Regions from separate parts of the Streptomyces sp. NPDC005551 genome, predicted to be linked through region 2. Evidence: riboswitches for the same ligand, from Rfam matches in the RefSeq annotation. Region 2 holds a riboswitch; the other holds the start of a gene.

Region 1 (6,065 bases), on a different contig from region 2:
AACGGCACCCCGGGGAAAGGTCAGCCCTCGGGAAGAGCGGCCCGGGGGGACCGTCAGCCCTCTGGAAGGGCGGCCTCGCCCGCGGGGACCACGCACGCCCCCTTGCGCCACCACTCCGGCAGCATGGCGATCGCCTCGTCCCCGAGCGGGTTCACCCCGGGCCCCGCGGCCAGCGAGTGCGCCACGAGCACGTGCAGGCACTTCACCCGGTCCGGCATGCCTCCCGCGCTGGGGAAGCCCTCCAGGACCTCCATGGCATCCCGGCGGGCGATGTAGTCCTCGTGGGCGGCCCGGTAGGCCGCGGCCAGCTCGGGGTCCGTGGCCAGACGGTCCGTCATCTCCTTCATGACGCCGTTCGCCTCGAGCGTCCCGATCGCGGACGCCGCCCGCGGACACGTCAGGTAGTACGTCGTCGGGAACGGCGTGCCGTCGGGGAGGCGGGGCGCCGTCTCCACCACGTCGGGCTGACCGCAGGGGCAGCGGTGCGCGATCGCGCGCAGCCCGCGCGGCGGACGGCCGAGCTGCTGCCTGAAGGCCTCGACGTCGGCGTCGGTCGGCTCGGTGCGCGGAGTGGGCGGCGGGGGCGTTTCCATGCCGTGTGTTCTGTCTTTCTGGTCCATTACTGGGCGGAGCGGTCGGACTTGTCCACGCCGTCCCAGACGTTGGTGTACCAGGGGCGGTCGGCCGCTCCCTGGTCGGTGCGGGACTTCTTCACCGCGTCCGGGTCGATCACGATGTAACCCGTCTCGCCCGGCATCACGTAGTGCAGCCGTTGGCGGATCTGCTGCTCGGCGTACGCGTCGTCCTGCCAGCGGGCCTTGAGGTCGCGCAGCTGCTCGACCCGCTGCCGGGCCTGCTCCTGCTCCCGCTCCAGCTCGGCGACCTCGGCGCGCTGGGACACGTACTGCCTCATCGGGTACGCGAGGGCCACGATCAGCGAGCACAGGACCAGCGCGAGCAGCGCCGCACGGCCCGTCAGGCGGGAGCGGCGGGCCTGCCGTTTGGTCTGGGAGCGGTAGACCCGGGCCGCCGTCTGCTCACCGAGCAGGCGCAGCCTGGTCGTGGTGGAGAACCGGTCCCGGTCCTTCACGGCCATGAATCCCGCCTCCCCGGCACAAGCCCGTCACGTGCGTACGTCCCCGCACACGGTACGGGACCGAGTACGGGGACGTACGTACGACGCTTCCTGCGGGTCAGCCCTTGAAGCGGGGGAACGCCGAGCGGCCGGCGTACACCGCGGCGTCGTCGAGGATCTCCTCGATGCGCAGCAGCTGGTTGTACTTGGCGACGCGGTCCGAGCGGGCCGGGGCGCCGGTCTTGATCTGGCCGCAGTTCACCGCGACGGCGAGGTCGGCGATGGTGACGTCCTCGGTCTCGCCGGAGCGGTGGGACATCATGCACTTGAAGCCGTTGCGCTGGGCCAGCTCGACGGCGTCCAGCGTCTCGGTCAGCGAGCCGATCTGGTTGACCTTGACGAGCAGGGCGTTGGCGGAGCCCTCCTCGATGCCGCGGGCCAGGCGCTCCGGGTTGGTGACGAAGAGGTCGTCGCCGACGATCTGGACCTTGTCGCCCAGCTTGTCGGTGATGACCTTCCAGCCGGCCCAGTCGTCCTCGTACAGCGGGTCCTCGATGGAGACCAGCGGGTACGCGGAGACGAGCTCCTCGTAGTACTCGGTCATCTCGGCGGCCGAGCGGGACTTGCCCTCGAACTCGTACGCGCCGTCCTTGTAGAACTCGGACGCGGCGACGTCGAGCGCGAGCGCGATCTGCTCACCGGGGACGTAACCGGCCTGCTTGATGGCCTCGATGATGAGGTCGAGCGCGGCGCGGTTGGACTCCAGGTTCGGGGCGAAGCCGCCCTCGTCGCCGAGGCCGGTGGACAGGCCCTTGGTCTTCAGCACCTTCTTGAGGGTGTGGTAGACCTCGGCGCCCCAGCGCAGCGCCTCGGAGAAGGACTCCGCGCCGATCGGCGCGATCATGAACTCCTGGATGTCGACGTTCGAGTCGGCGTGCGAGCCGCCGTTCAGGATGTTCATCATCGGGACGGGCAGCAGGTGCGCGTTCGGGCCGCCCAGGTAGCGGAACAGCGGCAGGTCGCTGGCCTCGGAGGCGGCGTGCGCGACGGCCAGGGAGACGCCGAGGATGGCGTTGGCGCCCAGCGAGCCCTTGTTGTCGGTGGCGTCCAGGTCGAACATCGCCTGGTCGATCAGGCGCTGCTCGGTGGCGTCGTAGCCGACGAGCTCCGGGCCGATCTGCTCGATGACCGCGAGGACGGCCTTCTCGACACCCTTGCCGTGGTAGCGGTTGGGGTCACCGTCGCGCAGCTCGATGGCCTCGAAGGCACCGGTGGAGGCGCCGGACGGGACGGCGGCACGACCCGTGCTGCCGTCGTCGAGGCCGACCTCGACCTCGACGGTGGGGTTCCCTCGCGAGTCGAGGATTTCCCGGGCTACGACGACGTCGATGGACGGCACGAGCATCTCCTTCTGGGATGTGACGCGGGTACGCGGAGCTCCTTGGCCCCAACTGCACGGAGCCGCGGTCGGCTCCGCGACATGAGCCTAACCGGCTCCGGGGGATCGGCCAGCCGGTCGACCACCCCATGGACAGAACCGAGAGTAAATTGTTTCCGAACGGAACAAAAACCTGCCCCGTACAGGCAACCGCTTCTGAGCGGCCCGCGGCACGTCCATGAAAAACCCCGCTCCGGTGCGTACGGGGGAACACGCACCGGAGCGGGGAGCCCGTGGGGGCGGGGGTGGCCCGCACGGGGACTCCATGGTGGAGTCCCCGGATGAGGGAGGGCCGTGGTTCAGCTGTGAGCCCGTTGCCGGCCGGGGTCAGCTGAGGTGGAGCTGCTGGCCCGGGAAGATGAAGTCGGCATCGTCGATGATGTCCTTGTTCAGCTTGAACAGCTTCTGCCAGCCGCCCTTGACCTTCTTGTCCGCGGCGATCGAGCTGAGGGTGTCGCCCTTGACGACCTTGTACTCGCCGTCACCCTTCTCGACCTTCTTGCCGGTCGGGGTCTCGACGGTCTTCTTGGCCGTCTCCCGCTCCGAGGAGCGCGAGGCACGCTGGTCCTGCGCCTGCGGGGCCTGCTGCTGCGGCTGGGCCGGCTGGGCCGTGCTCTGCGAGCCGGAGCCGGAGGCAGAGTTGGAACCGGAGCCGGTGTCGGTCGACGCGCCGCCGGTCGAGGCGCCGGACAGGCCGGTGCCGCAGGTCGGCCAGGCACCCTTGCCCTGCGCGGCGAGCACCTTCTCGCCGACGGCGATCTGCTGGGCCTTGGAGGCCTTGTCGGCGGTGGAGGCGTAGGCCGAGCCGCCGTAGGCGGACCAGGTGGAGGCGGAGAACTGCAGGCCGCCGTAGTAACCGTTGCCGGTGTTGATCGACCAGTTGCCGCCGGACTCGCACTGGGCGACGGCGTCCCATTCGGAGGTGCTGGCGGCGGAGGCGCTGCCGGCCGCCATCAGCGGAGCGGCGATGGCGACACCGGTGACACCGGCGAGCGCGGCGACACGGGTGGCCTTGGACGGGCGGCGGTGCTTGGCCTTGTTGTTACGCAGCATGAAGTGATCCCCTCACCGACGCCTGCGAGGTGAGCTGTCGGGTTCGGGCGGGTGAGTGCCCGGTCGTCCGCCTCTGGCGTCCGACTCCACCCCAAGCCGTTCCCGGGTGTCTCTCGACTCCCGGGCCCGGCACTTACCTTGGGTCCCCCGCTCCTGCCTACGGCGCTTGCGCGACGACTGTTCCCGGACGGCCACTGGCAGGATTCGGCGTTGCGACCGTCGGGGCCCGCTGTAGCGAGCGATCACGACCGTAGACACGCGGCCGCCGGAATTTCAAAGATGATCAGGGTTTCTGAGACCCATGTCTCACTCCGTCAAACCGGACATTGCGGTGCGAAACATGACGCGAACTGGCGTTGTTTTGTACCTGATTCGCCATCTGACGCCCGCTTAGTCTCCTGCGACCTCAAGGCTCTGACCGGGAAGGATGACATCCGGGTCGGCGCCGACCGTCTTCTCGTTCTCCGTGTAGAGCTCGTTCCATCCGCCCTGCACGGCAAGGGAGTCGGCGATGCTCGTGAGACTGTCGCCGAGGCGGACGGTGTACGAGCCCTCCGCGGCGTCGCCGGGAGCGGCGGAGCCGCGCGAGGCGTGACGGCCGGAGGGGGTCTCCTCGCCTCCGGCGGACGCGTCGGCGTCGGCACTGGGGCCGCGGTGCCGGCCGGTGCCGGTGCCCTCGCTCCCGGACGCGGCGGTGGCCTCCGAAGAGCCAGCGGTCTGCCCGGACTTGTCCGAGTCGTCAGCCTTTGCCTTCCCGGCACCCTTCCCGGCAGCCTTGCCGTCGCCCTTGCCGCCGTCCTTGCTGCCGGACTCGGGGGAGGCGGTGGCATCCTCGTCGGCCTTCGACGGCGTCCCGGAGGCCGCCGCCTTGCCGGACGCCGCCGGGGAGGGCTTGACGGTGGAGCCGCCGGTCGACAAGCCGCCCGAAACGGGCGAGTCGCTCGACGGGGACGAATCGGGCGAGGGGGAGGCCGACGACGCGGAGGAGTCCTCGGCGACGCCGGTGTCGACCTCGACGGACGCCGAGTTCTTGCTGAGGCCCGAGAGCGGTCCGCAGGTGGGCCAGGCGGCCAGGCCCTGCCCGTCGAGAACCTTCTCGGCGACGGCTATCTGCTGCGAGCGACTGGCCTCGTCGGGGCTCGGCGCGTACGCGAGGCCGCCGTACTTGTCCCAGTTCTCCTGGGTCATCTGCAGGCCGCCGTAGTAGCCGTTGGCGTTGTCGGCACTCCACGAACCGCCGCTCTCGCACTCCGCGACCCGGTCCCAGGTGGTGCCGTCCGCGGCACTCGCGCCGGTGGCACCGAGCAACGGGATCGCGATGGCCGATCCGGTGACTCCTGCCGCGACGATGAGCGCCGGAGCCTGGCGGGGGCGACGGTGACGACCGTTCCCGGAGAGCATGCGGTGGCCTTTCGAAGACAGCGATGACAGGCGCGACGGAAGATCCATCGCGTTGATGCGTGAACGTATCGGCAGTCGAACGCTTGTCACAAGTCGATGCAGCGCAGATCACGTGAAGATCACAGTATTGACGGTGCGTCATGTTTGACGGGTCCGCGCCCGCGTACCGCCGGGCGTGAACTCCACCGGTGTGCGCCTGTTGCGAGCGCAATGCGCCCCTCCGTCGCGGGCCCGCCGAGGGTCCGCCGGCCTTGCCTACCGCGAAGGGGTGAACTCCACCGGGAGCGTCCGCAGTCCGCGCATGATGAGACCGCCGCGCCAGCGCAGGTCCGCCGGATCGCCCTTGAGGCGCAGGTCCGGCAGGCGGGTGAGGAGCGTCGCGAGGGCGGTCTGCCCCTCCAGCCGGGCGAGGGGCGCGCCGAGGCAGTAGTGGATGCCGTGCCCGTAGCCGAGGTGCTGGTTGTCGCGCCGGGAGAGGTCCAGCGTGTCCGGCTGCCCGAAGCGCTCGGGGTCGCGGTCGGCGGCCGCGAGCACGACCAGGACGGGATCGCCCGCGGCGATGTCCTGACCGCCGATCCGGACGGGCTCGGTCGCGAACCGCCAGGTGGCGAGCTCCACGGGCCCGTCGAACCGGAGGAGTTCCTCGACGCCGGTCTCCAGCAGCGCGGTCTCCTTCGCGGCGAGCGAGGTCTGCAGCCGCTGCCGCTGCTCGGGGTGGGTGAGGAGGGCGTAGGTCCCGTTGCCGATGAGATTCACGGTCGTCTCGAAACCGGCGAAGAGCAGGATGAAGGCCATCGCCGCGGCCTCGTTCTCGGTGAGGTGCTCACCGTGGTCGGAGGCGCGGATCAGCCCGGAGATGAGGTCCTCGCCCGGTCCGGGGCGGTCCGGGAGTGCGGCCCGTTTCCGGTGGATCAGCTCGGCGAGGTAGCCGCGCATCTTCTTCACGGACCGGGCGACCCCGCCCCGCGGCCCGCCTCCGTGCCGGATCATCATCCCGGCCCAGTCCCGGAAGTCGTCCTGGTCCTCGCGGGGAACGCCGAGGAGGTCGCAGATGGCGTAGATGGGGAGCGGGAAGGCGAAGTCGTGGATGAGGTCGGC
Region 2 (6,065 bases):
GGCGGGGTCTTCGTGCTGCGGCGGGCCATCGCTGCTGCGGCTCCTTCACCAACATGAACGGGTTCTGACGCGCACCATTGTGGACCGCTCCACTGACAACGCGGACCACTACCCGTCCCCAACCGCTCCCGCCGGGCCCCGCGGCCCGCCCGCCGGCGGCCCGCACGGCCGCTCCGGTCGGCTCGGCCACCCCCGCGCCGGTCGCCCGCACGGCGCTCCGGACGGCCCGGCCCGACCGTCCGCTCGTGGCCCGGCCCGACCACCCCCTCGCGGCCCGGCCCGACCGTCCGCTCGTGGCCCGTGCGTCCGCTCCGGGTGGCCCGGCCGCCCCGGGGAGGACCGGCCGGCCGGCCCCCGACGCGGCACCGCGAGCGACCGCCCACCGGGCCGCCCACCCCGCGGTGACCGCTTCGCGCAGGCGTCCGGATCCCACGGCGGAAGTCTCGCTGTGGGCGTACGAGGTGCGGGAACTTCGCCAGGCGTCTGCGCGCTTGCATACAGTGGCAGGACCGACAGGAATTCTGCAGTTTTCCGCGATCGAAGGGACGTACATGCCCATGGGTCACACGGCCACAGCTGAGGCAGGCTCCGGCGGCCTGACAGCGACCGAGCACCGCCTGGCCAACGGCCTGCGCGTGGTGCTCTCCGAGGACCATCTGACCCCGGTCGCGGCGGTGTGCCTCTGGTACGACGTCGGCTCGCGCCACGAGGTCAAGGGCCGGACCGGCCTCGCCCACCTCTTCGAGCACTTGATGTTCCAGGGGTCGGGCCAGGTGAAGGGCAACGGCCACTTCGAACTCGTACAGGGCGCCGGCGGCTCGCTGAACGGCACGACGAGCTTCGAGCGCACCAACTACTTCGAGACCATGCCGGCGCACCAGTTGGAGCTCGCTCTCTGGCTGGAGGCCGACCGCATGGGCTCGCTGCTCACCGCGCTCGACGAAGAGTCCATGGAGAACCAGCGGGACGTCGTCAAGAACGAGCGCCGGCAGCGCTACGACAACGTGCCCTACGGCACCGCGTTCGAGAAGCTGACCGCCCTCGCCTACCCGGAGGGCCACCCTTACCACCACACCCCGATCGGGTCGATGGCGGACCTGGACGCGGCCACCCTGGAGGACGCCCGCGCGTTCTTCCGGACCTACTACGCCCCCAACAACGCGGTCCTGTCGGTCGTCGGGGACATCGACCCCGAGCAGACCCTCGCCTGGATCGAGAAGTACTTCGGCTCCATCGCCGGGCACGACGGGAAGCCCGCCCCGCGCGACGGCTCGCTGCCGGACATCATCGGCGAGCAGCTGCGCGAGGTCGTCGAGGAGGAGGTCCCGGCCCGCGCGCTGATGGCCGCCTACCGCCTCCCGGAGGACGGCACGCGCGCGTGCGACGCGGCCGACCTGGCGCTCACCGTCCTCGGGGGCGGCGAGTCGTCCCGCCTCTACAACCGGCTCGTCCGCCGTGACCGCACCGCCGTCGCGGCCGGGTTCGGTCTGCTGCGGCTCGCCGGAGCGCCCTCCCTGGGCTGGTTCGACGTGAAGACGTCCGGTGACGTCGAGGTCCCGGTCATCGAGGCGGCCGTCGACGAGGAGCTCGCCCGGTTCGCCGAGGAGGGCCCCACCACCGAGGAGATGGAGCGCGCCCAGGCCCAGCTGGAGCGGGAGTGGCTGGACCGGCTGAGCACCGTCGCGGGCCGCGCCGACGAATTGTGCCGGTACGCCGTCCTGTTCGGTGACCCGCAGCTCGCCCTCACCGCGGTGGAGCGCGTGCTCGCCGTCACCCCCGAGGAGGTGCAGGAGGTCGCCAAGGCCCGGCTGCGCCCCGACAACCGCGCGGTGCTCGTGTACGAGCCGGTCGCCGCCGACGAGGCGGAGGCCGCAGCGGCCGCCGAAGCCACTGACGAGGACGAGGAGTCGGCCAAGTGACCGAGCTCGCGACGATGGAGTTCCACCCCCGGCCGCAGGCAGGCGAGGCCCGGCCGTGGGCGTTCCCGGCACCCGAGCGCGGCACGCTCGACAACGGCCTGACGGTTCTGCGCTGCCACCGCCCCGGCCAGCAGGTCGTCGCCGTGGAGGTGCTCGTCGACGCCCCCCTGGAGGCCGAGCCCGCCGGTATCGACGGCGTCGCCACGATCATGGCCCGCGCCTTCTCCGAGGGAACCGACAAGCACTCCGCGGAGGAGTTCGCAGCCGAGCTCGAGCGCTGCGGCGCCACCCTCGACTCGCACGCCGACCACCCGGGCGTGCGTCTCTCGCTGGAGGTCCCGGTCTCCCGGCTCGAGAAGGGGCTCGGCCTGCTCGCCGACGCCCTGCGGGCACCGGCCTTCACGGACAGTGAGATCGAACGGCTGGTGCGCAACCGGCTCGACGAGATCCCGCACGAGAGCGCCAACCCGGCCCGCCGCGCGGCCAAGGAGCTCTCCAAGGAGCTGTTCCCGGCCGGCTCGCGCATGTCGCGTCCGCGCCAGGGCACCGAGGCGACGGTCCAGAAGATCGACTCTGCGGCCGTGCGCGCCTTCTACGAGAAGCACGTGCGTCCCGCCACCGGCACCGCCGTGGTCGTCGGCGACCTCACCGACGTCGACCTCGACGCGCTGCTCGCCGACACGCTCGGCGCCTGGACCGGCTCCCCGGCCGAGCCGCGTCCGGTGCCACCGGTCACCGCCGACGACCGGGGCCGCGTGATCATCGTCGACCGCCCCGGCGCCGTACAGACGCAGTTGCTCATCGGCCGCGTCGGAGCCGACCGGCACGACCGGGTGTGGCCCGCCCAGGTGCTCGGCACGTACTGCCTCGGCGGCACCCTCACCTCGCGCCTGGACCGCGTCCTGCGCGAGGAGAAGGGCTACACCTACGGAGTGCGGGCGTTCGGCCAGGTGCTGCGCTCGGCTCCGGACGGCTCGGGTGCCGCGATGCTCGCCATCAGCGGTTCGGTGGACACGCCCAACACCGGTCCGGCACTGGACGACCTGTGGAAGGTGCTGCGCACGCTCGCCGCGGACGGTCTGACGGACCCCGAGCGCGACGTGGCCGTGCAGAATCTGGTGGGCGTCGCACCGCTCAAGTTCGAGACGGCGGCGGCGGTGGCGAGCACGCTCGCCGACCAGGTCGAGCAGCACCTGCCGGACGACTACCAGGCGACGCTCTATCAGCAGCTCGCCGCCACAGGCACCGTGGAGGCCACCGCGGCCGTCGTGAACGCCTTCCCGGTCGACCGCCTGGTGACGGTCCTGGTGGGCGACGCCGCGCAGATCGAGGAGCCCGTCAAGGCCCTCGGCATCGGTGAAGTGAGCGTCGTTCGGGCCGAGTAGAGCCCCGCGGACGACGGGACCCTGGTGACTGATGAGTCACCAGGGTCCCCGCGTTTACCCGTCGTCCATCCGGGGTTCCGCGCGCGCTTACCCGGCTTCGTCCGCGTTATGTCCGTATTGCCGGGGCGTTGCCCTTCTGCCCTGTGGCGTGCACTACAAAAGCCGTGATTCGTTTGTCGATTGAAAGACGCCCCCCTTAGCGTCAGTCCGACTGTTCGTCGGGCAGTGCGCCGCGTCCGCGGCACCGGACAGTCATCGCCGAGTCCCCGTACGGCGCGAGCCAGGGGAGCCGGGGACCCATCGCAGTCCCTGGGGTGAATCGGGCGTCCTTCCCCAAGGAGGCCCGTAGGAGACCTTCCTGCTCCGAACCCGTCAGCTAACCCGGTAGGCGAGAGGGAAGGAAAGGACCAGCCCCTTCATGGCGTTCACCCGTGCCACCGGGAAGCACCGTCGTCCCAGCCGGATCACGCGTACCACCAAGAGTGCGGCAGGCGTGGCGGCTCTCACCACCACCGGTGTCATCGGAACCCTGGCCGCCCCCGCGTTCGCCGCGGACGCCGCCTCCGTCCAGCAGACCGGGCTGACCCAGGCCGTCACCATCGGCGACACGGTCGCCGAGCAGGTCGACGCGCAGGCCGCCGCCCAGCGGCACGCCGCCGACGAGGCCGCGGCGCTGAAGAAGGCCGAGGAGGCCGCGAAGCGGCGGGTCATGGCTGAGGCCAAGAAGGAGCGCGAGGTCAAGGCCCGTGCCGCCCGCGCCGCCGAGCGCAAGCTTCTCAACACCTTCGTCGCCCCGGTCGCCGGCTCCTACGTCTCCACCGGCTACAAGACCGGCGGCAGCCTCTGGTCCTCCGGCAGCCACACCGGCGTCGACTTCCACGCCGCGTCGGGCACCGTCGTCCAGGCCGTCGGCGCCGGCACCGTCGTCACGACCGGCTGGGCCGGCGCCTACGGCAACCAGGTCGTGATCAAGATGCACGACGGGACGTACACCATGTACGGCCACCTGGCGTCCGTCAACGTCTCCGAGGGACAGACCGTCACCCCGGGCCAGCCGATAGCCCTCTCCGGCTCGACCGGCAACTCTACGGGACCGCATCTCCACTTCGAGGCCCGTACGACGGCCGAGTACGGCTCGGACATCGACCCCGTCTCCTACCTCCGCTCGCACGGCGTCAGCCTCTGACACCCGGCGACTTCCGAAGGCCCCGGCTCGACGAGCCGGGGCCTTCGGCGTTTCGGACGCGCGTCCGTCCAAAAAATGCATATGGATTCCGGTCCGCCATCGGAAATTCCGTCCCGCTGCAATAGAGTCGCTGAACGAGCGTCAATCGACGGCGTTTCGCGAGGATTGAGGCGGAGGTCCGCTCATGCGCATTCCGGCGCACTCGGTATGCACGGCGATCCGTGACGACATCGTCGCGGGTGTCTACGAGCGCGGCAGCCGGCTCACCGAGGAACTGCTCGCCCGCCGCTACGGGGTCTCGCGCGTCCCCGTGCGCGAGGCGCTGCGCACGCTGGAGGCCGAGGGGTTCGTCGTCATCCGGCGGCACGCGGGCGCGTGCGTGGCGGAACCCACCGAACAGGAGGCGGCGGACCTCCTGGAGATGCGGATGCTGCTGGAGCCCCTGGGCGCGGCGCGGGCCGCCCAGCGCCGCACCGAGGCCCACCTCAAGGTTCTGCGGGGCCTGGTCAGGCTCGGGCAGGAGCGGGCCAGGAGAGGCCACAGCGAGGATCTGCGGTCCCTGGGGGCCTGGTTCCACGAGACGCTCGCCCAGGCGTCCGGGAGCCCCGCGCTGACCTCGACACTCGCCCAGCTGCGGCACAAGATCGCCTGGATGTACGCGGTGGAGGCGCCGGCCGACGCCGCGGAGGCCTGGGCGGAGCACGGCGGCATCGTGGACGCCGTCGCGCGCGGGGACAGTGAGCGGGCGCGCGCGATCACCGCGCTGCACGCCGAGCGCGCCGCCTCCGCGCACCGTTTCCGCTCCGCGCGGCGCGCCCGACCCGCGGACCGCGTGAGGACTTCGCAACCTCCCGTAAACATCTCCGGCCCACGGCATTAACAGAAGCACCGTATACAAAGAGGGATATTCGGAAGGCGGCTGTTTCCGCTGCCCTCTTTCCGTGCGCCGGGAATTCCCGTCGCGCCTTTTCGGGTGCCTGTCGCATTGTCCGGACGGCGTGCTGATATCGACCGGCCGCCGACCGGAGCCGAGCGACGGGATCCGGAAAGGCGCGAGAACGGCGAAGCCGCGTCGACCGGTCGGGCCGACGCGGCTTCGCCGCACAAGAGAGTGTCCGAGGAGTCAGACGGTCTCGGGAAGCTCGTCGAGGCCCTCGGAGACCAGCTTGGCCAGGCGGTCGAGGGCCGTGTCCGCGCCCTCCGCGTCGGAGGCGAGGACGACCTCCTCGCCGCCCTGGGCGCCGAGGCCGAGGACCGCGAGCATCGACGCGGCGTTGACGGGGTTGCCGTCCGCCTTGGCGATCGTCACGGGGACGCCGGAGGCCGTGGCCGCCCGGACGAAGATGGAGGCGGGGCGGGCGTGGAGGCCCTCGGCCCAGCCGACGTTGACGCGGCGCTCAGCCATGTGATGCTGCCCTTCCGGTGTTCCAAGGTTGTCTAGACCAGTGTCCCATACGGTGAAGCGTGCCCGGGCGGACCGCGGGCCCACCCCGGCGGGAGCCTCCGGGACGAGCCCCGGAGGAGTCACCCGGCACGCCCCCGGAGGCGGTGGCGGACCCCCAAGCCTGCCTCGCG

What was found. Region 2 has a riboswitch for cyclic di-AMP ahead of ACFYP4_RS00435 (M23 family metallopeptidase). Riboswitches for the same ligand answer to the same signal wherever they lie in the genome.
Positions count from the first base shown of each region.
Region 1: it holds a riboswitch for cyclic di-AMP, as region 2 does, so the genes downstream of both, ACFYP4_RS25570 (transglycosylase family protein) here and ACFYP4_RS00435 (M23 family metallopeptidase) in region 2, are expected to answer to the same signal.

Region 1 is NZ_JBIAJE010000009.1:83,360-89,424, forward strand. It holds gene ACFYP4_RS25555 (DUF501 domain-containing protein) at 54-593, opposite strand; gene ACFYP4_RS25560 (septum formation initiator family protein) at 620-1,096, opposite strand; gene eno (phosphopyruvate hydratase) at 1,194-2,480, opposite strand; gene ACFYP4_RS25570 (transglycosylase family protein) at 2,841-3,566, opposite strand; cyclic di-AMP (ydaO/yuaA leader) riboswitch at 3,571-3,741, opposite strand; gene ACFYP4_RS25575 (transglycosylase family protein) at 3,957-4,967, opposite strand; gene ACFYP4_RS25580 (cytochrome P450) at 5,223-6,065, opposite strand, start outside.
Region 2 is NZ_JBIAJE010000001.1:111,726-117,790, forward strand. It holds gene ACFYP4_RS00420 (DNA topoisomerase (ATP-hydrolyzing) subunit A) at 1-29, opposite strand, end outside; gene ACFYP4_RS00425 (pitrilysin family protein) at 552-1,919, shown strand; gene ACFYP4_RS00430 (pitrilysin family protein) at 1,916-3,304, shown strand; cyclic di-AMP (ydaO/yuaA leader) riboswitch at 3,551-3,710, shown strand; gene ACFYP4_RS00435 (M23 family metallopeptidase) at 3,723-4,490, shown strand; gene ACFYP4_RS00440 (GntR family transcriptional regulator) at 4,675-5,370, shown strand; gene ACFYP4_RS00445 (HPr family phosphocarrier protein) at 5,614-5,895, opposite strand.